DNA from 2 places in the Amycolatopsis thermophila genome. Region 1 is predicted to be linked to the other one. Evidence: riboswitches for the same ligand, from Rfam matches in the RefSeq annotation. Region 1 holds a riboswitch; the other holds the start of a gene.

Region 1 (10,396 bases):
CCGGCAACGCTGGGAGCATCTCAATCGACAAACACGTTGGACACGATGGGGTTACACGAGAGGGAGAGCGAACACACCGCGATCATGACCGAGGAGAAGGAAGAGAGCAGCGAGAAGAAGGCTGGGCTGTCTCCGGCGCAGGTGGTGGCGTCGGCACTGGCCGCGGTGACGGCTGCCTTCCTGGGCTCCACCCTGGGCGTGGCGGGGACGGTCATCGGCGCCGGGATCGCGAGCATCGTGACGACCGTGGGCGGCGAGGTCTACCTCCGGTCGCTGCGGCGCACCCGCGCGGCGGCGCGCAAGACCGCCGAGCTGCTGGCCGTGTCGGAGATCCGCCAGCAGACGCGGGTCATCCCGCCGCCGGCCGCGCCGCGTTCGACGCACCCGCTCATCCGGCACCAGCAGAACGGGGCGGTGCAGCGCAGGCAGGCGGCGCAGCTGACGGACGTGCAGCGCACGCGGATCGTGCATCCGGTCGCGCCGTCGCTGTCGGGGCCGACACGGCGCATCCCGACGGCGGGGCAGGGCGGTTCCGGGGGTGGCGAGAAGACGGTCTTCATCCCGAAGGCGCCGGTGGCCGAGACCGCCGCCGAGGCGCCGCCCGCGGACGGGAAGAAGCCCTGGTGGAAGACGCGGTGGACGCTCGCGGCGGCCACCAGTATCGCCGCGTTCGTGGTCGGGATGCTGGCGATCACCGGCTTCGAGGCGGCCACCGGCAGCACCGTGTCCGGCGGGAACGGCACGACGCTGGGGCGGGTGGTCGGCGGCTCCGGCGGCGAGCACACGACGAAGCCCCAGGTCACGACGGTCACCGAGAGCTCCTCGCCGCACGACCAGAAGGCGCCGGCGAGCAGCAGTTCGAAGCCGGCGACGTCCCGCTCGCAGGAGCAGACCCAGTCGGCCGTCACGACGACCCCGAGCACCAGCGTGCAGGAGGAACCGTCCGGCGCGTCCGAAACCGCCACGACGGCGCCGAGCAGCCCCTGAGAGCACGACCGTGGAACGGGCCCTTCGCAAGATCGCGGAGGGCCCGTTGTCTTGGGATCGGGCGAGCACTTCCGGCGGCTGCCGCGCGTCGAGCGCGGGTCGGGCTTCGCTGGTGGCCTGCCGGCGGTGGAGGGCTGGCGTCGCGGTCCAGCCCGGTGAGACAGCTGGGTCACGCGCCGCTGCCCGGGATCGCTCGTAGCGGCCACTGCTTCCGGCGGCCGGCCCGCGGCGGTCGCGGGCGGCGCCGCCCTGCCGCGGGCGCCGGCGGGCGCGGGTCGGGGGTCGGCCAGCTCGCGCCGCCGGGCACCTCGGGCGGCCACTCCGCACGTGGGGCGTGGGTGCTGGTCAGGGCAGCTGCGCCCGCAGCGCCCGGGCGGCCGCCCCGGGGTCTTCGGCCTCGCTGATCGCCCGCACCACCACCACGCGCGACGCGCCGGCCGGGGCCTGCGGCGGTTGTTGCGGGTCGGGCTTCGCTGGTGGCCTGCCGGCGGGTAGAGGGCCGGCGTCGCGGTCCAGTCCGGTGAGGCAGCTGGGTCACGCGCCGCCGCGCGGGGCGTGGGCGCCGGTCAGGGCAGCTGCGCCCGCAGCGCCCAGGCTGCCGTCCCGGCGGCTTTGGCCGCGGTGATCGCTCGCACCACGACCCCGCGCGACGCGCCGGCCGCCGGGCCTGCGGCGGTTGTTGCGGGTCGGGCTTCGCTGGTGGCCTGCCGGCGGGTGGAGGGCCGGCGTCGCGGTCCAGTCCGGTGAGGCAGCTGGGTCACACGCCGCCGCGCGGGGATCGCTCGTAGCGGCCAAGGCTTCCGGCAGCCGCTCGGCGGGGGGGCGCGTCCGGCAACCGCCCCGCAGGGGCGCGGCCGCCAGCCGCCCCGCGGCGGGGGCGGGCCCGGCGGGCGCCCTGCGGCGGGCGCTGGGTCAGCAGCGGCCTCCGGTGGGCGCGGGTCGGCGGGCGCGGGTCGGGGGTCGGCCAGCTCGCGCCGCCGGGCGCTCGGCCACCCACTCCGCGCGTGGGGCGTGGGTGCTGGTCAGGGCAGCTGCGCCCGCAGCGCCCGGGCGGCCGCCCCGGGGTCTTCGGCCTCGGTGATCGCCCGCACCACCACCACGCGCGACGCGCCGGCCGCCAGGACCTCCGGCAGCCGCTCCGCGTCGATGCCGCCGATCGCGAACCAGGGCCGCTCGGCGCCGGACCCCGCTGTCGCCCGCACCAGGTCCAGGCCGGGCGCCGGGCGTCCCGGCTTGGTGGGCGTCGGCCAGCAGGGGCCGGTGCAGAAGTAGTCCACGCCGTCCTCCACGGCCGCCGCCCGGGCCTGGGGGACGTCGTGCGTCGAGCGGCCGATCACCGGCTCGTCGCCGATGATCCGCCGCGCCAGCGGCACCGGCAGGTCGTCCTGCCCCAGGTGCAGCACATCCGCGTCCACCACCGACGCGATGTCCGCCCGGTCGTTCACCGCCAGCAGCGCGCCGTGCCGCGCGCACGCCTCGGCCAGGACCTCCAGCGCCGCGAGCTCCTGCCGGGCCTCCAACGGCGCCCCGCCGCGCTTGTCCCGCAGCTGGATGATGTCCACCCCGCCGCCCAGCGCGGCATCCGCGAACTCGGCCAGATCCGGCCGGTCCCCGGTGCACAGGTACAGCCGCGCCCCGTCGAGGCGCTTCCTGATCTCGTCACCACTCAGCCCTGGCATGGCCCGAACCCTATCTCGCGCGTTAGGGTGGTGATGTCCGCACGGGAGCCCGAGCCACGGGCTGAGAGGGAGCTGCCAGCGCTCCGACCGTGGAACCTGATCCGGATCATGCCGGCGCAGGGAGCGTGAAAGCACTCATGACCCACCACCACGTAGCCGTCGTCGGCGGCGGCGTCATCGGCCTGTCAGTGGCCTGGCGTGCCGCGGCGGCCGGGCACCGCGTCACCGTCGTCGACCCCGCGCCCGGCCGCGGCGCGTCCTGGGTGGCCGGCGGCATGCTGGCCCCGGTCACCGAAGCCTGGCCCGGCGAGGAAGACGCCCTCGCCCTGGGCGAGGCGTCCCTGCGGCGCTGGCCGGAGTTCGCGCAAGCGCTTGCCCTGGACGCCGGCGACCCCGGCCTGTCGGACGCCGGCACCGTCGTCGTCGCGCTCGACCGTGGCGACGCCGACCAGCTGGAGGTCGTCGCCGGGTACCTGCGGTCCGTCGGCCGCGAGGTCGAGCAGGTCACCGGACGGCGGCTCCGTTCGCTCGAACCCGGGCTCGGCCCGGTCCGCGGCGGCCTGCTCGTACCCGGCGACCTCGCCGTCGACAACCGGAAGCTCCTGCGCGCACTGGAGGCCGCCGCCCTGCGGCACGGCGCCGAGTTCACCGGTGACCAGGCCATCGCCGTCCAACCCGGCCGCGTCCGGACCGCGCACTGCGAGGTGCCCTGCGACGTCGTGGTGATCACCGCCGGTGCCGCCAGCGCGAAACTCCACCCCGTGCTCGCGCGAGGTGTCCGCCCGCTCAAGGGCGAGATCCTGCGCCTGCGCGCCCGCCGCACGAGCCTGCCACCTCCCACGCGCACGGTGCGCGCGGTCGTCGAGGGGCGACCGGTGTACCTCGTGCCGCGCGCGGACGGCGAACTCGTCCTGGGCGCCACCCAGTACGAGGCCGGTTTCGACGAGACGGTCACCGCGAAGGGCGTCCGCGAACTCCTGGAGAGCGCCGAGCGCATCTTCCCGAGTGTCGGGGAGTACGAGCTGGCCGAGGTCGCGGCGGGTCTGCGCGCGGCGAGCGTCGACACGCTGCCGTTCATCGGTGACCTGGGCGACGGTGTCCTGGCCGCGACCGGTCACCACCGCAACGGGCTGCTGATGGCGCCGGTCACCGCCGACGCGGTGCTGGCGTTGCTGGCCGGGGAGAAGCCGCCCGAGGAGGCGCTCGCGGCGGACCCGGCACGGCTGGGAACAGGAGGGGTCTGATGGAAGTGCAGGTCAACGGAGAGTGGCGCGCGTTCGACGACGGCGCCACGGTCGCCGAGGTGTTGCGGGCGATCGACGCGCCGGAGCGCGGGGTGGCGGTCGCCCTCGACGGACAGGTCGTGCGCCGCGGCGAGTGGGCCGCCAAGCCCGTGCCGCCCGGCGCCCGGCTGGAGATCCTGACGGCGGTGCAAGGTGGGTGAGGTCATGTTCGACGGCGACCAGCTGGTGATCGGCGAGCACAAGTTCGGCTCCCGGCTGATCATCGGGACCGGTGGTGCGGGGAACCTGTCCGTGCTGGAACGGGCGCTGGTGGCGTCCGGCACCGAACTGACCACGGTGGCGCTGCGCCGCGCCGACGCCGAGGGCGGTTCGGGTGTCCTGGATCTGCTGCGCCGCCTGGGCATCCGGCTCCTGCCGAACACCGCGGGCTGCCGCAGCGCCGCCGAAGCGGTGCTGACCGCGCGCCTGGCCCGTGAGGCGCTGGAGACCGACCTGATCAAGCTCGAGGTGCACGCCGACGAGCGCACCCTGCTGCCCGATCCGGTGGAGACCCTGGACGCGGCCGAGCAGCTCGTCGCGGACGGGTTCACGGTGTTCGCCTACACCAACGACGACCCGGTGCTGGCCCTGCGGCTGGAGGAGGCCGGGTGCGCGGCGGTGATGCCGCTGGGCGCGCCGATCGGCACCGGGCTGGGCATCCGCAACCCGCACAACATCGAGCTGATCGTGGCCCGCGCGGGCGTGCCGATCATCCTCGACGCGGGCATCGGCACGGCGTCGGACGCCGCGCTGGCGATGGAGCTGGGCTGCGACGCGGTGCTGCTGTCCACCGCGGTGACCCGCGCCCAGGACCCGGAACGGATGGCGTACGCGATGCGCTCGGCGGTGGTCGCGGGGCGGCTGGCACGCGCGGCGGGGCGCATTCCGCAGCGCTTCTGGGCGCAGGCGTCCAGTCCGCCGCGCTGAATTCCCCGCCTTCACCTCGGTTCGCCCCGTGGAGCACGTATGGTTTAGCGCACCCCGAGCGGTCGGCGAGGTGAAGGAGCTCGAGAGTGGTTGAGTCAACCGAGGACGTCGCTGGGCGGCTGTTCCTGGCTGTCGGCCGGCTGTCCCGGTCGTTGCGGCAGGCGGGCACACCCGGTCCGGGCCACGGCTCCATCTCGGCGCTGTCGACGCTGGTCGCCACCGGGCCGATGCGGCTGGGCGACCTGGCGGCGAAGGAAGGCGTGGCGGCCGCGACGATGTCGCGCATCGTCGCCTCGCTGGTCGACGCGGGCTGGGCGAGCCGCGAGCCGGACCCGGTCGACCGCCGTGCCTGGCTGGCCACGGCCACCCCGGAGGGCGAGCGCATGCTGCTCGACCTGCGGTCCACGCGGGTGCACGAGCTGCAGAAGCGGATCGACCGGCTGTCGCCGGAGCACCAGGCCGCGCTCGGCCAGTCGCTGCCGGCGCTGGAAGCGCTGCTGGCCGGCGAGGAGAACTGACCAGGAGCGGACTTCTAGCGGTCCTCCGGCGCAAGGCGCCAGAAGGCGGACACCGGGCCGACCTTCGCGCCCATCGGGTAGGAGTTCGCGACCGCGTTGCTGACGAACCACTTCCCGAACCGCGCGGCCTCGGGCATCGACATGCCCCGCGCCAGGCCCGCGGTCAGCGCCGACGCCATCGCGTCCCCGGCGCCGTGTGTGTGCGGGGTGGAGAACCGCGGCCCGGGCAGCTCGATGAAGTCCCGGCCGTCGTAGAGCAGGTCGACGCACTCCGGGTCACTGGTCAGGTGCCCGCTCTTGACCAGCACGTACTTCGGCCCCAGCTCCTTCAGGGCCACGGCCGCGTCGTGCATGCCCGCGCGGTCGGTCACCTCGAGCCCGGTCAGCAGGCGCACCTCGTCGAGGTTCGGTGTGATCACCGCGGCCCGCGGCAGCAGCAGGTCCCGCAGCGCGGCCAGCCCGGCCGAGTCGAACAGCGGGTGCCCGTGCATCGACGCCGCCACCGGGTCGACCACGAACGGCACCTTCGCGTCGCGCCCGATCTCCGCCCGGTCGCACGCGGCCGCGACCGCTTCGATGATCTCCGCTGAGGCCAGCATGCCGGTCTTCGCCGCCTGCATGCCCATGTCCGCGGCGACGGCCTCGATCTGCCCGGCCACGATCCGCGCCGGGATGTCGGACCGGTCGTGCACGCCCAGCGTGTTCTGCACCGTCACGGCCGTCACCGCGACCAGGCCGTGCACCCCGCAGGTCAGGAACGTGCGCAGGTCCGCCTGCAGCCCCGCCGCACCACCGGAGTCGGATCCGGCGATGGTCAGGGCGGCGGGCGGACTCGCGTTCTGGCTCATGCCTCCAGTGTCGCAAACGGGCCGATCACGCCAGCCGCCAGAACGGGGACACCGGGCCGACGCCCTCGCCCAGCGGGTACGCCTCCGCCACGCAGCGTTCGATGAACCGCTTGCCCTCGTCGACCGCGTCCGGCACGCCCAGGCCCTTGGCGAGGAACGCGGTGATCGACGACGCGAGCGTGTCGCCGCCGCCGTGCGTGTGCTTGGTGTCCACGCGCCGCCCGGTCAGTTCGATGTGCTGGACGCCGTCGGAAAGCAGGTCCACGCACTCCGGGTCGTCGTAGAGGTGCCCGCCCTTGACGAGCACCCACATCGGACCCAGGTCGAGCAGCGCTCGCGCGGCGTCGCGCTGGCTGTCCCGGTCGGTCACCTCGACGCCGGTGAGCAGCCGGACCTCGTCGAGGTTCGGCGTCACCAGCGTCGCGCGCGGGAACAGCTCGGTGCGGATGGCCTCCAGCGCCTCGTCGCGCAGCAGCGCGTCGCCGGTCATCGAGGCCGCCACCGGGTCCACGACGAACGGCACGGACGCGTTCCGTCCGATGTGGACCTCGTCGAGGGTCTTCGCGACCGCGGCGATGATCTCGGCGGTGGCGAGCATGCCGGTTTTGGCCGCGTTGACGCCCATGTCGCCGGCGACCGCCTTGATCTGGGCGGACACGACCTCCGGTGGGATCTCGGTGAACCCCTGCACGCCCAGCGAGTTCTGCACCGTCACCGCGGTGATCGCGGTCATCCCGTGCACGCCGCAGGCGAAGAACGTGCGCAGGTCGGCCTGGATGCCCGCACCACCGCCGGAATCGCTTCCGGCGATGGTCAGGGCGGTCTTCGGGGTCGCGCTCATTACGGCTGGACCACCGGCAGGTAGACCTGGTTGCCGCTCTTGGCGAACTCCGCCGACTTCTCCTGCATACCCGCCTCGATCGCGTCCACAGTGGACAGGCCGTGCTCCTCGGCGTACTTGCGCACGTCCTGGGTGATGCGCATGGAGCAGAACTTCGGCCCGCACATCGAGCAGAAGTGCGCGGTCTTGGCCGGCTCGGCGGGCAGGGTCTCGTCGTGGAACGACCGTGCGGTGTCCGGGTCGAGCGACAGGTTGAACTGGTCGGTCCACCGGAACTCGAAGCGCGCCTTGGACAGCTCGTCGTCCCAGTCCTGGGCGTACTGGTGGCCCTTGGCCAGGTCGGCGGCGTGCGCGGCGATCTTGTAGGCGATCACGCCGGCCTTCACGTCGTCCCGGTTGGGCAGGCCCAGGTGCTCCTTCGGCGTGACGTAGCACAGCATCGCCGTGCCGTACCAGCCGATCTGGGCGGCGCCGATGGCCGAGGTGATGTGGTCGTAGGCCGGCGCGATGTCCGTCGTGAGTGGACCGAGCGTGTAGAACGGGGCCTCGCCGCAGAGCCGTTCCTCCAGCTCCACGTTCTCCTTGATCTTGTGCATCGGCACGTGGCCGGGGCCCTCGATCATCACCTGGACGTCGTGCTCGCGCGCGATGTGCGTCAGCTCGCCCAGTGTTTCCAGCTCCGCGAACTGGGCGCGGTCGTTGGCATCCGCGATCGAGCCCGGGCGCAGGCCGTCGCCGAGGGAGAACGTGACGTCGTAGTCGCGCAGGATCTCGCACAGCTCCGCGAAGTGCGTGTAGAGGAACGACTCGCGGTGGTGCGCCAGGCACCACGCGGCCATGATCGAACCGCCGCGCGAGACGATGCCGGTGACGCGGTTCGCGGTCAGCGGGATGTAGCGCAGCAGGACGCCGGCGTGCACGGTCATGTAGTCCACGCCCTGCTCGCACTGCTCGATCACGGTGTCCCGGTAGACCTCCCAGGACAGTTTTTCCGGGTCGCCGTCGACCTTCTCCAGCGCCTGGTAGATCGGCACGGTCCCGACCGGGACGGGCGAGTTGCGCAGGATCCACTCGCGGGTTTCGTGGATCCGCTTGCCGGTGGAGAGGTCCATGATCGTGTCGGCGCCCCAGCGGGTCGCCCACACCATCTTGTCGACCTCCTCCTCGACCGAGGACCACACGGCCGAGTTACCCATGTTCGCGTTGACCTTCACCAGGAAGTTCTTCCCGATGATCATCGGTTCGCTCTCCGGGTGCCTGCGGTTGACCGGGATCACCGCGCGCCCGGCGGCGACCTCGTCGCGCACGAACTCGGGCGTCACGCGTTCCCGCGCCGCGATGAACTCCATCTCGCGGGTGATCACGCCGGCCTTCGCGAAACCCAGCTGTGTGTTGTGCTCGCGGCCGTCCAGCCAGCCGGAGCGGGTCGGGAACAGTCCCTTGTGGACGTCGATGGTGACGTCGGGGTCGGTGTACGGGCCGGAGGTGTCGTAGACGTCGAAGTGGCCGCCGTTGGTCAGTTCGATGCGGCGGGCCGGGACGCGGAGCCCGTTCTCGGTGTGGTGGTAGACCTTCGTCGAGCCGGTGATCGGCCCGGTGGTCACGGTCGGCGCGACGGTCTTGCCGTTGTCCAGCGTCGTCACTGAAGAGTTCACTCCCTACGCCGGCATTACCCGGTCAGGTTCAGCGGTCGGCGGCACCGGGTCCCAATGGACACCAGCCGCCCTCTCAGCCCGCCAAGGCGCGAGCTCCCGCGTTGTTCGGTTGTCGGTCCGACCATGCCACGCCGGAGGGCAGACCTCAAGAGCGCGGCGGTGAGACCGCTCACCCGGGGCCGGGTCCGGCACCGGTGTGAGACCGGGGTCCTGCCTCTTCGTCGTCGGCCGGACGGTTTCGAGCGGCGGCCCGTGCCCGTGGTGCAGCCCCACGGGACGCCGTCGGAGGTGCGGGAACTGGCGACGGGGCACGGCTGCGTGATCACGGCGCCGGGTTGACCTCGCCGAGCTCCTGCTCGAGCTCGGCCGACCGCCGCGGAATGACGTGCTGGGCCGTGGCTGACCACGGCAAACGCTGTTCTACGGTGCTGTTCCCACGACGGATGCCGCTTCCTGACGAAGCCGAGCGAGGAGGTAGGGCAGATGAGCAGCGCCACGACGAGCTACGGCTGGGAGTGGGAAGGCCTGTTGCGTGCCTGGCAGGAGCTCGACGTGCCCGAAGGGTGGCGTGCGGAGATCACCGAGGGCGGAGTGACGATGACGCCGCCGCCCGGGAACGGGCGCAACAGGATCGCGCACCTGGTCCACCGCGCCCTGGGGCGTGCGGTCGCGGATGACCGGGACATTCTGCAGACGCTCGGCATCGCCATTCGCGGAGCGAGCAGGCTCTACCAGCCCGACCTGGTGGTGGTTCCGGACCGGGAGCTGTCCGCGCGCCCGGACAACGTTCCCGTTCCGGCGAAGAGGGCCGAGCTGGTGGTGGAGATCGTTTCGCAGGGCAACGCGCGCACGGACCGCGTCGAGAAGCTGTGGGCTTACGCCCAGGCGCCGGTGCCGCTGTACCTCCTGATCGACCGGTACGCCGAACCCAAGCCCTCCGTCACGTTGTTCTCCGATCCGGTCGACGGCCACTACCGCCGCTTCGAGCAGGTCGCGTTCGGGGAAGAGATCCGCCTGCCCCCACCGTTCGACCTCACGCTCGAGACCGCCGGCTTCTAGCCCACCAGCTCGCTCGGCGTGGCGTACACGTCGACCATCGCGCCGTTGCGCAACACCGTGACGGCCAGCCGGGTCCCGATCACCTCGGCGAACAGCTGCCGCTGGATGTCCTGCGCGTCGGCGATCCGTTCGCGGCCCACGGTCAGCACCAGGTCACCCGGCCGCAGTCCGGCGCGCTCGGCCGGCCCGCCGCGCACCACCTCCACGATCCGCAGCCCCGCGCGCTGCCCGGTGTGCTCGGCGACCTCGTCCGGCAGCGGCGCGGGCACCCCGACCACCCCCAGGTAGGCCCGCCGCACGCGGCCCTCCACCAGGAGCGTGTCGATGATCCGCCGGGTCGTCTCGTTGATCGGCACCGCCAGGCCGAGCCCGAACCCGGCCACCGCGGTGTTCACGCCCACCACCCGCCCGGCCGAGTCCGCCAGCGCGCCACCCGAGTTGCCGGGGTTGAGCGCCGCGTCGGTCTGGATCACGTTCTCGATCACCCGCCCGGCGCTGCGCGTCTGCACCGGCAGCGACCGGCCGAGCGCGCTGACCACCCCGGCCGTCACCGATCCGGCGAGCCCGAGCGGGCTGCCGATCGCCACCACCAGCTGCCC
Region 2 (10,396 bases), 410 kb from region 1:
AGGCCTGTGCGCGTTCGGTGAGGGCCGGGATGTCGTCGGCGATGCCGAGGGCTGCGGCGCCCTTGCGGAGCACCAGGTCGCCCGTGAGGAGCACGTCGGGGGCGCCGAGGACGCGCATCAGCACGTAGTCGGCCGTCCAGGAGCCCACGCCGGTCAGCCCGAGCAGTTCGGCTCGCAGTTCGCCGGCATCGCGGCCCACGTGCACGTCGACGTCGCCGGACGCGAGCGCGGCGGCGGCGCCGAGGATGGCGTCGATGCGGCGCTTGGGTCCGCGGAGCACCTCGTGGCCGCGTTCGGCGACCGCTTCGGCGGTCGGGAACAGCAGGATGTCGTTCTGCCAGGGCACCGGGTCGCCGAGCGTGGCGGTGAGCCGGGCCGCGGCGGTGCGGGCGGCGGCGACCGAGACCTGCTGCCCGAGCATCGCGCGCAGCACGAGCTCCGGGCCGTCGGCGGCGCCGGGGACGCGGATGCCCGGGGTCGCGGCGACCGCGGGGGCCAGCGCTGGGTCGGCGCCGAGCACGCGCGCCACGGCCTCGGGGTCGGCGTCGAGGTCCAGCAGGCGGCGGGCCCGGGTGACCGCGGCGCCGAGGTCCCGGACGTCGGCGAGCTGCAGGTCGCAGCGCACGTGCCCGTCCTGCGGGGTCAACGTCACCGACGCGGCGCCGTGGGGGAGCCGCAGGGTGCGGGTGTAGCGGTGGTCGTCGGCGGACTCGACGCCGGGCACCGCACGGGCGGCGAAGAAGCCGAGGATCCCGGCGGCGTCGAGCGGCGGGCGGAACGGCAGGCGCAGGGACAGGCGCGTCCCGGCTGCCGTGGCCGCGTCGGGCTCGGCGGTGCCCGCCCGGCGGCGCGCCGTGGCGGCGGCCGTGCGCAGCTGGGACGGGGTGCGGGCGAAGACCTCGCGGATCGTGTCGTTGAACTGCCGGACGCTGGCGAACCCGGCGGCGAACGCGACGTCGGCGAGCGGCAGCTCGGACAGCTCGATCAGGAGCCGCGCCGAGTGCGCGCGGTGCGCGCGGGCCAGGGCCAGCGGTCCTGCGCCGAGTTCGGCGGTCAGGACCCGGCCGAGTTGCCGTTCGGAGTAGCCGAGCCGGCGGGCCAGGCCGGGCACGCCCTCGCGCTCGACGACGCCGTCGGCGATGAGCCGCATCGCGCGGGCGGCCAGGTCGGCGCGCACGTTCCACAGGGGCGAGCCGGGCACCGCGTCGGGCAGGCAGCGCCGGCACGCCCGGAAGCCGGCGGCCTGCGCGGCCGCCGCGGTCGGGTAGAACCGCACGTTCTCCTGGCGGGGCGTCAGCGCCGGGCAGGACGGCCGGCAGTAGATGCCGGTCGTGCGCACGGCCGTGATGAACTGGCCGTCGAAGCGGGCGTCGCGTGACGTGACCGCGCGGTAGCAGCGCTCGGTGTCACGCCAGAGCGCCTGCTCGGCTGGTGCGGCGGTGGCTGTCATGCGTTCGATACTGCCAGCAGGTCAGCCGCCCGACTGGCGGAAATCCGACATGGCCGTGAACGGGCGGCCGGGCCGGGTGGCGGGCCCGCCCCGTAGACTGCGGGCGTGAGTCTGACCCTCGGTATCGTCGGCCTGCCCAACGTCGGCAAGTCGACCCTGTTCAACGCGCTGACCCGCAACGACGTGCTCGCGGCGAACTACCCGTTCGCGACGATCGAGCCCAACGTCGGTGTCGTGCCGCTGCCCGACGCGCGGCTGGACAAGCTCGCCGAGATGTTCGGCTCCGCCCGGGTCGTCCCGGCGACCGTGTCCTTTGTGGACATCGCGGGGATCGTGAAGGGCGCCTCCGAAGGTGCCGGGCTGGGCAACAAGTTCCTCGCCAACATCCGTGAGGCCAACGCGATCTGCCAGGTCATCCGCGTGTTCGACGACCCGGACGTGGTGCACGTCGACGGTCGCGTCGACCCGTCGTCGGACATCGAGACGATCAACACCGAGCTGATCCTCGCCGACCTGCAGACCCTGGAAAAGGCGCTGCCGCGGCTGGAGAAGGAAGCCCGGACGAAGAAGGAGAACCGGCCGGCGCTCGAGGCGGCGCAGAAGGCGAAGGAGATCCTCGACAGCGGCCGGACTCTGTTCTCCGCGCAGAAGGAGATCGACACCGCGCTGCTGCGGGAGCTGAGCCTGCTGACGCTCAAGCCGTTCCTGTACGTCTTCAACGCCGACGAGGGCGTGCTGACCGACGAGGCGAAGCGCGAGGAGCTGACGAAGCTGGTCGCCCCCGCCGACGCGGTCTTCCTGGACGCGAAGGTCGAGGCCGAGCTGCTCGAGCTGGACGACGAGGAGTCCGTGCGGGAGCTGCTGGAGTCGGTCGGCCAGACCGAGCCGGGCCTGCACGCGCTGGCCCGCGCCGGGTTCCACACCCTGGGCCTGCAGACCTACCTGACCGCGGGCCCGAAGGAGTCGCGCGCGTGGACGATCCCGCAGGGAGCCACCGCGCCCCAGGCCGCGGGCGTCATCCACACCGACTTCGAGCGCGGCTTCATCAAGGCCGAGGTCGTCTCCTACGACGACCTGATGGAAGCCGGCTCGATGGCCGCCGCGCGCTCCGCCGGCAAGGTCCGGATGGAAGGCAAGGACTACATCATGGCCGACGGCGACGTGGTGGAGTTCCGCTTCAACGTCTGACCCCGTCTTCGCCCGTGGCGCGACCACGGGGCGCGGTCGCGGTGGCGCGCGACGCGAACTGGCCAGGCTGGGGGAGGCCGGGTCACGGCTGAGCCGGTGCAGCGTGAGCGGTGCGCTGCTGGCGGCTGCCGGGCATCGGGTGCCGCGACGGTGCGCAGGCTGCGGATGGCCGGCGAGTGTCGAGCCGGGGCGTCACGTCCGGCGAGTGTCGAACCGCGGCGTCACGTCCGGTGACTGTCGAACCGCGGCGTCGCACCCGGCGAGTGTCGAACCAGGTCGTCACATCCGGCGACTGTGGAACCAGGGCGCCACATCCGGCGACCGTCGAGCCGGGCGTGACAAGAGGAATCCCACGGACCACGAAAAACGCCCAGGCCGGGGGGACCTGGGCGTTTCACGCGGGACCACGAAATGACGATCAGCACGTGACCGTGATGGGGCCGCTCGCCTCGAAGGACACGTGCACGTGGTCGTAGTGGTTGGCGGTGGCGCTGCCGCGGTCTTCCATCGTCGACCAGCCGCTGCCGTCGTTGTAGCGCTGCCGCCAGATCACGTACGTCACGTTGAACTCCGACTTGTGCGCCAGCACGTAGTCGGCCAGCTGGTTGCCCGTCGCGGTGTCGACCATGAAGTCGAGCGCCAGACCGCTCGGGTGGTCGCTCGTGCCGGAGCGGCCCGCCCGGCCGCCGACCTCGTCGACACCGAACTTCGCCTTCAGGTAGTTGCCCACGGCGGCCACGTGGGGCTTCGTGCCGGCCAGGACCGTCGAACAGGCGTTGGCCGCCTTCGTCGTGGTCTTCGGCGGCGGCGACGGAGTCGTCGACGTGGACTCCGGGGTCGATTTGGTCGTCGTCGTCGTCGGCTCCGGTGACGTCGTCGCCGGCGGGGGCGGCGGTGGCGGGGTGGCCGTGCTGCTCGACGTGCTCGCGGGGGCCGAGGACGCGGGCAGCGGGGCCATCTGCGCGGCCATGCCGGCCGTATCCTGCCGGCTGAAGTTACCGGTCAGCCACACCGCGAAACCGAGCACGAAAGCCGCGGCCAGGCCGATCGCCAGCGGCATTCTCAGCGATTTCGCTTTGGATCTATGTCGACCCACCATTGCGGAAGATCACCATTTTCGGGGAGGGGACTTTTCGGCCGTTCGGGGGATGGCCGCCCGTCAGATTACGAACAGGACACGAAGAAGTCACCAGCGAGTGGTCATGGACACAGATCGACAAAGCAGGAAAAAGGCCCGCCGGAACATCCGGCGGGCCTTGGACCAGCTGGTCAGCCCAGCATGGCGAGCACGAGAACGGCGAGCAGGGTGACGGTGGTGGCCACACCGGTGACCCAGGCGCGCTGGACGGGTGTGAGGGCGGGCGAGCTGTTCATGGCGACCTCGGTGATGAGCAGGACCTTTCGCGCGTGACAGCGTCCGCGACGCCCGCAGTGTTACGACCCGGGTGCCCCTGTGACCGAATTCACTCCGAATGCCCGCGATGCCGGGCGGTGTACCAGAACACCCCGCCCGCCGCGGCGATCATCAACACGAACGACAACGTGCCGACGACGACCGCTCGCGTCTCGCCCGGCGGGTCGACGGCCACGCTGCTGTGGTTGCCCCGGTCGGCAGGCGACGGCGCGTCCACGGCCTGCGCCGTCCCGGCGAGTACTCCCAGCAACACGGCGACGGCGGCGCCCACGCCCGCCAGTCGCGCGACAACCTTTCTCATGGTGCGTTCCCTCCACCCAGGGCAACGCACGAGACCGGCCGCGATGTTGCCGGTTCGACCTAGATCACAGCGAGTCGATCGTGCTGTCGATCTGCTCGGCCAGCGACACGTCCTTCGCGGTGATCCCGCCCGCCGAATGCGTGCTGCACCGGAACGTCACCGTGCGCCACCGGATGTCCATGTCGGGGTGGTGGGCGACGCTCTCGGCGATCTCGGCGACCCGGTTGACCACGGCGATCGCCTGCGGGAAGTCGGCGAGCTCGGCCGTGCGCTCCAGCGCGTCACCCGCGCGCTGCCAGTACGGCAGCTTGTTGAGGGCCTCGGAGATCTCGCTGTCGCTCAGTAGTTCCGCCATGTGCTCCATGGTGGTACGAGGCCGGGTACGCTGCACGGTTGCCACGGGAGTCCGGTCGTCCGGACTGAGAGGCGGGGTAGAGCCCGCGACCGTTCGCACCTGATCCGGATCATGCCGGCGCAGGGAGGGCCTCGACCTTTCTCGCCGGACCGAGCGAGGAGTGGTCATGAGTATCCGCACCGGCGTCCTGGTCGGCCTGGTCGCCGCCCTGACCGCGGGCTGCAGCCTGGCCGGAAACGACACCCACGACGGCCCGTCGACCGTCACGCTGGTCACCCACGACTCGTTCGCCGCCCCGCAGCAGGTGCTCGACGCCTTCAAACAGCAGACCGGCATCACGATCAACGTCGTCAAGAAGGGCGACGCGGGCGCGCTCACCAACGCGCTCGTCCTGACGAAGGCCAACCCGATCGGCGACGCGGCCTACGGGGTCGACTCGACGTTCGCCTCCCGCGCGCTCAGCGAGGGCGTCTTCGCGCCCTACACCAGCCCCGAGGCCGACCGCGGCCCGCAGCGCTACGCCGTGGACTCCGAGCACCGCCTGTCCGCGGTCGATGTCGGCGATGTGTGCGTCAACATCGACACCACCTGGTTCGCCGCGCACGGCGTCCCCGAGCCCGAGACCTACGACGACCTGGTCAAGCCCGAGTACAAGGACCTGGCGGTCGTGGAGAACCCGGCCACCAGCTCCCCGGGCCTGGCGTTCCTGCTCGGTACCATCGCCCGCTACGGCGAGCAGAACTGGCAGAACTACTGGACCCGGCTCAAGGACAACGGCGTGCGGACCGCGGCCGGCTGGGAGGAGGCCTACAGCCAGGACTTCTCCGGCTCCTCGGGCAAGGGCCCGCGGCCGATCGTCGTCTCCTACGCCTCCTCGCCCGCCGCCGAGATCGGTGACGACGGCAAGCCGCGCACGAAGGCGCTGCTGGACACCTGCTACCGCCAGGTCGAGTACGCCGGCGTGCTGGCCGGCTCGCCCAACGCCGACAAGGCGCAGAAGGTGATCGACTTCCTGCTGTCGCAGCAGTTCCAGGCCACGGTGGCGGACAACATGTACGTGTACCCGGCGCGCGAGGGAGTGGCGTTGCCGCACACCTGGACGACCGCCGCCCCGTTGCCGCCCAACCCGGCGAGCCTCCCCGCCGACGCCGTGCAGGCCGGGCGTGAGCGGTGGATCGAGCAATGGCGCTCCTTGCTCGGCCAGTGAGCCGCACCGGGCTCGGGCTGGCGGCACTGGCCGTGCTGCCGCTCGGGTTCCTGGTGGTCTTCTTCGCCTGGCCGGTCGGGGCGATCCTGCGGCTGGGCTTCGTCGACGGCGGCGTGCTCGGCGCGCTGGCCGAGGGCGAGACCTGGCGGCTGGCCTGGTTCACGGTCGCGCAGGCGGCGGGCTCGACCGCGATCGCCGTCGTCGCCGGCCTGCCGGTGGCGTACCTGCTGGCGCGGGTCCGGCTGCCCGGCATCCCGGTCGTGCGCACGCTGGTGCTCGTCCCGTTCGTGTTGCCGACCGTGGTGGTGGGCCTGGCGTTCCGGGCGCTGTGGACCGACGGCGGCTGGCTCTCGATCGTGCTGGCCAACGCGTTCTTCAACGTCGCCGTCGTGGGCCGCACGGTCGCCGGGCTGTGGGCCGTGCTCGACTCGCGCGCCGAGGACGCCGCCCGCGCTCTCGGCGCGTCCCGCTGGCGCGCGTTCCGGTCGGTGACGCTGCCCGCGCTGATGCCGGCGATCACGTCGGCGGCGGCGGTGGTGTTCCTGTTCTGCGCCACCAGTTTCGGCGTCGTCCTGATCCTCGGCGGTGCGCGCTACCGGACGCTGGAGACCGAGATCTACCTGCGCACCGAGAACCTGCTCGACCTCACCGGTGCGGCGGCGTTGTCGCTGGTGCAGATCGCCGCCGTGCTGGCCGCGCTCGTGCTCGGCGCCGCGGCGCGCCGCCGCCGGGAGAGCGCACTGCGCCTGCGGTCGCGGCGGGAGACCGCCCGCAGGCCGGCCGGCGGGGAGTGGGCCGTGGTCGGCGCCGCCGTGGCGGTGCTCGGGCTGCTGCTGACGCCGATCGCCGCGCTGCTGGTGCGGTCGCTGTCCACCGCGGACGGCTGGAGTCTCGCCGGGTACCGAGCGCTGTCGAGCACCGGCAACGACGGCACGCTGCAGGTGTCCGGCTGGGAGGCGGCGATGAACTCGCTGCGCACCGCGACCGACGCGACGGTGCTCGCGATGATCATCGGGGTGTCGGCGTCGGTGCTGCTGGTGGCCTTGCGCCGGTCGCCGGGCCGGCTCGCGCGCGGGGTCGGCGAATCGATGGACGCGGCCCTGATGCTGCCGCTGGGCGTGTCCGCGGTGACCGTCGGCTTCGGGTACCTCGTCACCCTCGACGCGCTGCCCGGTGACCTCCGCCGGTCGCCGCTGCTGGTGCCGCTGGCGCAGGCGTTGGTGGTGATCCCGCTGGTGATCCGCACGGTGCTGCCGGTGGTCCGCTCGATCGACGACCGGCTGCGGCAGGCCGCGGCGACGCTCGGTGCGAGCCCGGCGCGGGTGTGGCGGGAGATCGACGTGCCGCTGACCTTCCGCGCGGTGGTGGCCGCCGCCGGATTCGGGTACGTCGTCGCGCTGGGGGAGTTCGGCGCGACGAGCTTCCTGGCGCGGCCGCAGACACCGACGCTGCCGGTCGCGATCGCGGCGCTGATCGCGCGGCCCGGCCAGCTCAACAACCAGATGGCGTACGCGGCGTGCGCGCTGCTGATGCTGGTCACCGCGGCCGCGGTGATCGTGATCGACCGGCTCGCGTCCGGCCGGGTGGGGGAGTTCTAGCGATGGCGTTGACCGTGTCCGGCCTGACCGTGCGGTACGGCTCGTTCACCGCCGTGTCGGGCGTGGACCTGGAGATCGCCGACGGCGAGGTGCTCGCGCTGCTCGGGCCGTCCGGCTCCGGCAAGTCGACGCTGCTGCGTGCGATCACCGGCCTGGAGCCGATCACCGCGGGCAGCGTGCGCTGGGACGGCGCGGACCTCGTCCGCGTGCCGGTGCACCGCCGCGGGTTCGGGCTGGTGTTCCAGGACGGCCAGCTGTTCCCGCACCGGGACGTGGCCGGGAACATCGCGTTCGGGCCGCGCATGCACGGGATACCCGCCGCCGAGCGCGCGGAGCGGGTCCGCCGGCTCCTCGACCTCGTCGGGCTGGCCGGCTACCAGAAGCGGCGGGTGACCGAGCTCTCCGGCGGCGAGGCGCAACGGGTCGCGCTGGCCCGCGCGCTCGCGCCCGAACCCCGCCTGCTGCTGCTGGACGAGCCACTGTCCGGTTTGGACGCCGGGTTGCGCGAGCAGCTGGCCGTCGACCTGGCCGAGTTGCTGCGCAGCGCGAAGATCACCGCCCTGCTGGTCACGCACGACCAGGAGGAGGCGTTCACGCTCGCCGACCGGGTCGCAGTGCTGCAGGCCGGGAAGATCCGCCAGGCCGGGGCGGTGCGCGAGGTGTGGCACCGGCCCGCGGACGAGGGCGTGGCGCGGTTCCTGGGCGTCACGACGGTGGTCGACGGCAAGGCCGCGGACGGGATCGTGCGCTGCCCGTTCGGCGACGTCGCCGTGCCCGAGGCGGCCGACGGTCCGGTGCGGCTGGGCCTGCGGCCGGGCGGACTGCGGCCGGCGGCGCAGGGCATCGCCGGCGAGGTGCTGAGCAAGGTGCACCGCCGCGACCACGTCCGCCTCTCCGTGCGCACGGGCGCCGGCACGGTGGACGCGATCGCAGCGGTGTCCGCCGACGTGAACCCGGGCGACGAGATCCGCCTCGCGCTCGACCCGGACGGCGTGGCCCTGCTCGGGTCCTAGCCGTCCTTCGTGGACAGGCGCGCGTAGGCCAGCGACAGGCCGATCAGGATGTAGCACGCGGCGCGGATCGCGCCCTCGCCCAGCTGATCGGCGGGGATCGGGTCGCGCAGGATGTCCGCGATCGCGTCCCACGACTTCGGCAGCAGGAACGGGTGCAGCCAGTCCACCGCCGACAGCAGGAGCAGCACCGTCGACACCACGGTGCCGGCCAGCACCGACACCACCACGAGCATCGGGTGCTCGGTGCACGCCGAGATCGCCAGCGCGATCGCGCCGACCGCCCACAGCTGCAGCGTCACCCACGCCGCCGCCAGCGCGACCCGGCCCAGCGCGTCGACGAACGACAACGTGGTGCCGGACAGCGTGAACAGCGATCCGGTGCCGTTGATCACCAGCCCGGTCAGCATCGCGACCACGGCCATCAGCAGCGCCGCGGCGAGCGTGAAGGTGGCGACCCCGAGCGCCTTCATCAGCAGCAGCCTGCTCCGGCTCACCGGCGCGAGCAGCAGCCCGCGCAGGGTGCCCACGGACGACTCGCCGGCCAGCGCGTCGCCGGCGGACATCGCGGTGATCAGCGGCAGCATCAGGTTCAGCGTCACGCCGAGCGTCGCCAGCGGCAGGACCAGCGCGTTCCCCGCCGCGGCGGTGAGCAGCGGGTCGCCGCCACCGTTCCCGCCGCCCGGTCCGGCGCCGTTGTCCGCCGCGATCGTCAGGCCGATCCCCATGATGATCGGGATCAGCGCGAGCAGGCCCAGCACGATCAGGGTCCGCGGGCGGCGGAAGATCCACCGCAGCTCGGCGCGGTAGAGCCGGTGGAAGGGCACACTCCACCGTTCCGCCGGCGCCGCGTCCAGCGTCGCCGTCATGACGTCCCCTCGTCCACATCGGGCAGGCCCCCGGCTTCGGAATCCCGCTGCGTCAGCCTGGCGAACAGGTCCTCGAGCCCGGTGCGGGCCCGCTGCGCCTCGTGCACCGCTACCCCGGCCCGCACCAGCGTCTCGACCACCTGCGGCGCGGTCGCGGCTGTGAGGTCCGCCCGCACGCCCTCCGGTGTCAGCCGGGCCGGGATGCGGTTGTCCCGCAACGCGATGAGCGCCTTGTCACCGTCCGGAGTGGAGACCAGCAACGACGGCGTGCCGGAGTCCAGCAGCTCCGCCAGCTCGCCCTGCGCGACGACGGTGCCGTCGTGCAGCACCGCGACGTGCGTGCACGTCGCCTCGACCTCGGCCAGCAGGTGGGAGGACACCAGGACCGTGGTGCCCTCGTCGTGCAGTTCGGCGATGATCCGGCGGATCTCCCGCGTGCCCGCCGGGTCCAGGCCGTTCGTCGGCTCGTCCAGCACCACCATCCGCCGCGGCACGAGCAGCGCCGAGGCCAGCCCCATCCGCTGCTTCATGCCCAGCGAGTACCCCCGGTAGCGCCGGTGCGCCGCGTGCGCCAGCCCGACCCGCTCGAGCGCGTCGTCCACCGCGCGGGGGATCGCGGCCGCCGACAGCCGCGGCTCGGCGGCGGCCACCCGGCGCAGGTTCTCCCGGCCGGACAGGAACGGGTGGAACCCGGGCCCCTCGACCAGCGCGCCGACCTCGGGCAGCGCGCGCGGCGCGGCCTCGGGCATCCGGTGGCCGAGCAGTTCGACCTCGCCCTCGGTCGGGCGGACCAGGCCGAGCAGCATCCGGATCGTGGTGGTCTTGCCCGAGCCGTTCGGCCCGAGCATGCCCAGCACCGCACCTTCCGGCACGTCCAGATCGACCCGGTCCACCGCGACCGCGGTCCGGTACACCTTGCGCAGCCCCCTGGTCCGCGCGGCCAGTGCCGGACCGCCGGCGGGTGCCCCGGCCGGGGCACCCGCCGGCAGCGTCTCCGTCATTTC

What was found. Region 1 has a riboswitch for thiamine pyrophosphate ahead of thiO (glycine oxidase ThiO). Riboswitches for the same ligand answer to the same signal wherever they lie in the genome.
Region 2: it holds a riboswitch for thiamine pyrophosphate, as region 1 does, so the genes downstream of both, FB470_RS16295 (thiamine ABC transporter substrate-binding protein) here and thiO (glycine oxidase ThiO) in region 1, are expected to answer to the same signal.

Annotation. Positions count from the first base shown of each region.
Region 1 covers NZ_JAUSUT010000001.1:2,872,358-2,882,753, forward strand. The annotation lists gene FB470_RS14290 (hypothetical protein) at 85-987, shown strand; partial or broken gene FB470_RS14295 (thiamine phosphate synthase) at 1,333-1,440, opposite strand; gene thiE (thiamine phosphate synthase) at 2,010-2,666, opposite strand; TPP riboswitch at 2,698-2,806, shown strand; gene thiO (glycine oxidase ThiO) at 2,804-3,910, shown strand; gene thiS (sulfur carrier protein ThiS) at 3,910-4,110, shown strand; gene thiG (thiazole synthase) at 4,115-4,876, shown strand; gene FB470_RS14320 (MarR family winged helix-turn-helix transcriptional regulator) at 4,963-5,394, shown strand; gene thiD (bifunctional hydroxymethylpyrimidine kinase/phosphomethylpyrimidine kinase) at 5,409-6,242, opposite strand; gene thiD (bifunctional hydroxymethylpyrimidine kinase/phosphomethylpyrimidine kinase) at 6,268-7,083, opposite strand; gene thiC (phosphomethylpyrimidine synthase ThiC) at 7,083-8,726, opposite strand; gene FB470_RS14340 (Uma2 family endonuclease) at 9,222-9,797, shown strand; gene FB470_RS14345 (S1C family serine protease) at 9,794-10,396, opposite strand, start outside.
Region 2 covers NZ_JAUSUT010000001.1:3,278,998-3,289,393, forward strand. The annotation lists gene FB470_RS16270 (DNA-3-methyladenine glycosylase 2 family protein) at 1-1,450, opposite strand, end outside; gene ychF (redox-regulated ATPase YchF) at 1,556-2,638, shown strand; gene FB470_RS16280 (hypothetical protein) at 3,057-3,698, opposite strand; gene FB470_RS16285 (hypothetical protein) at 4,102-4,353, opposite strand; gene FB470_RS16290 (4a-hydroxytetrahydrobiopterin dehydratase) at 4,418-4,708, opposite strand; TPP riboswitch at 4,742-4,852, shown strand; gene FB470_RS16295 (thiamine ABC transporter substrate-binding protein) at 4,875-5,915, shown strand; gene FB470_RS16300 (ABC transporter permease) at 5,891-7,513, shown strand; gene FB470_RS16305 (ABC transporter ATP-binding protein) at 7,516-8,526, shown strand; gene FB470_RS16310 (ABC transporter permease) at 8,523-9,392, opposite strand; gene FB470_RS16315 (ABC transporter ATP-binding protein) at 9,389-10,393, opposite strand; gene FB470_RS16320 (DUF2092 domain-containing protein) at 10,390-10,396, opposite strand, start outside.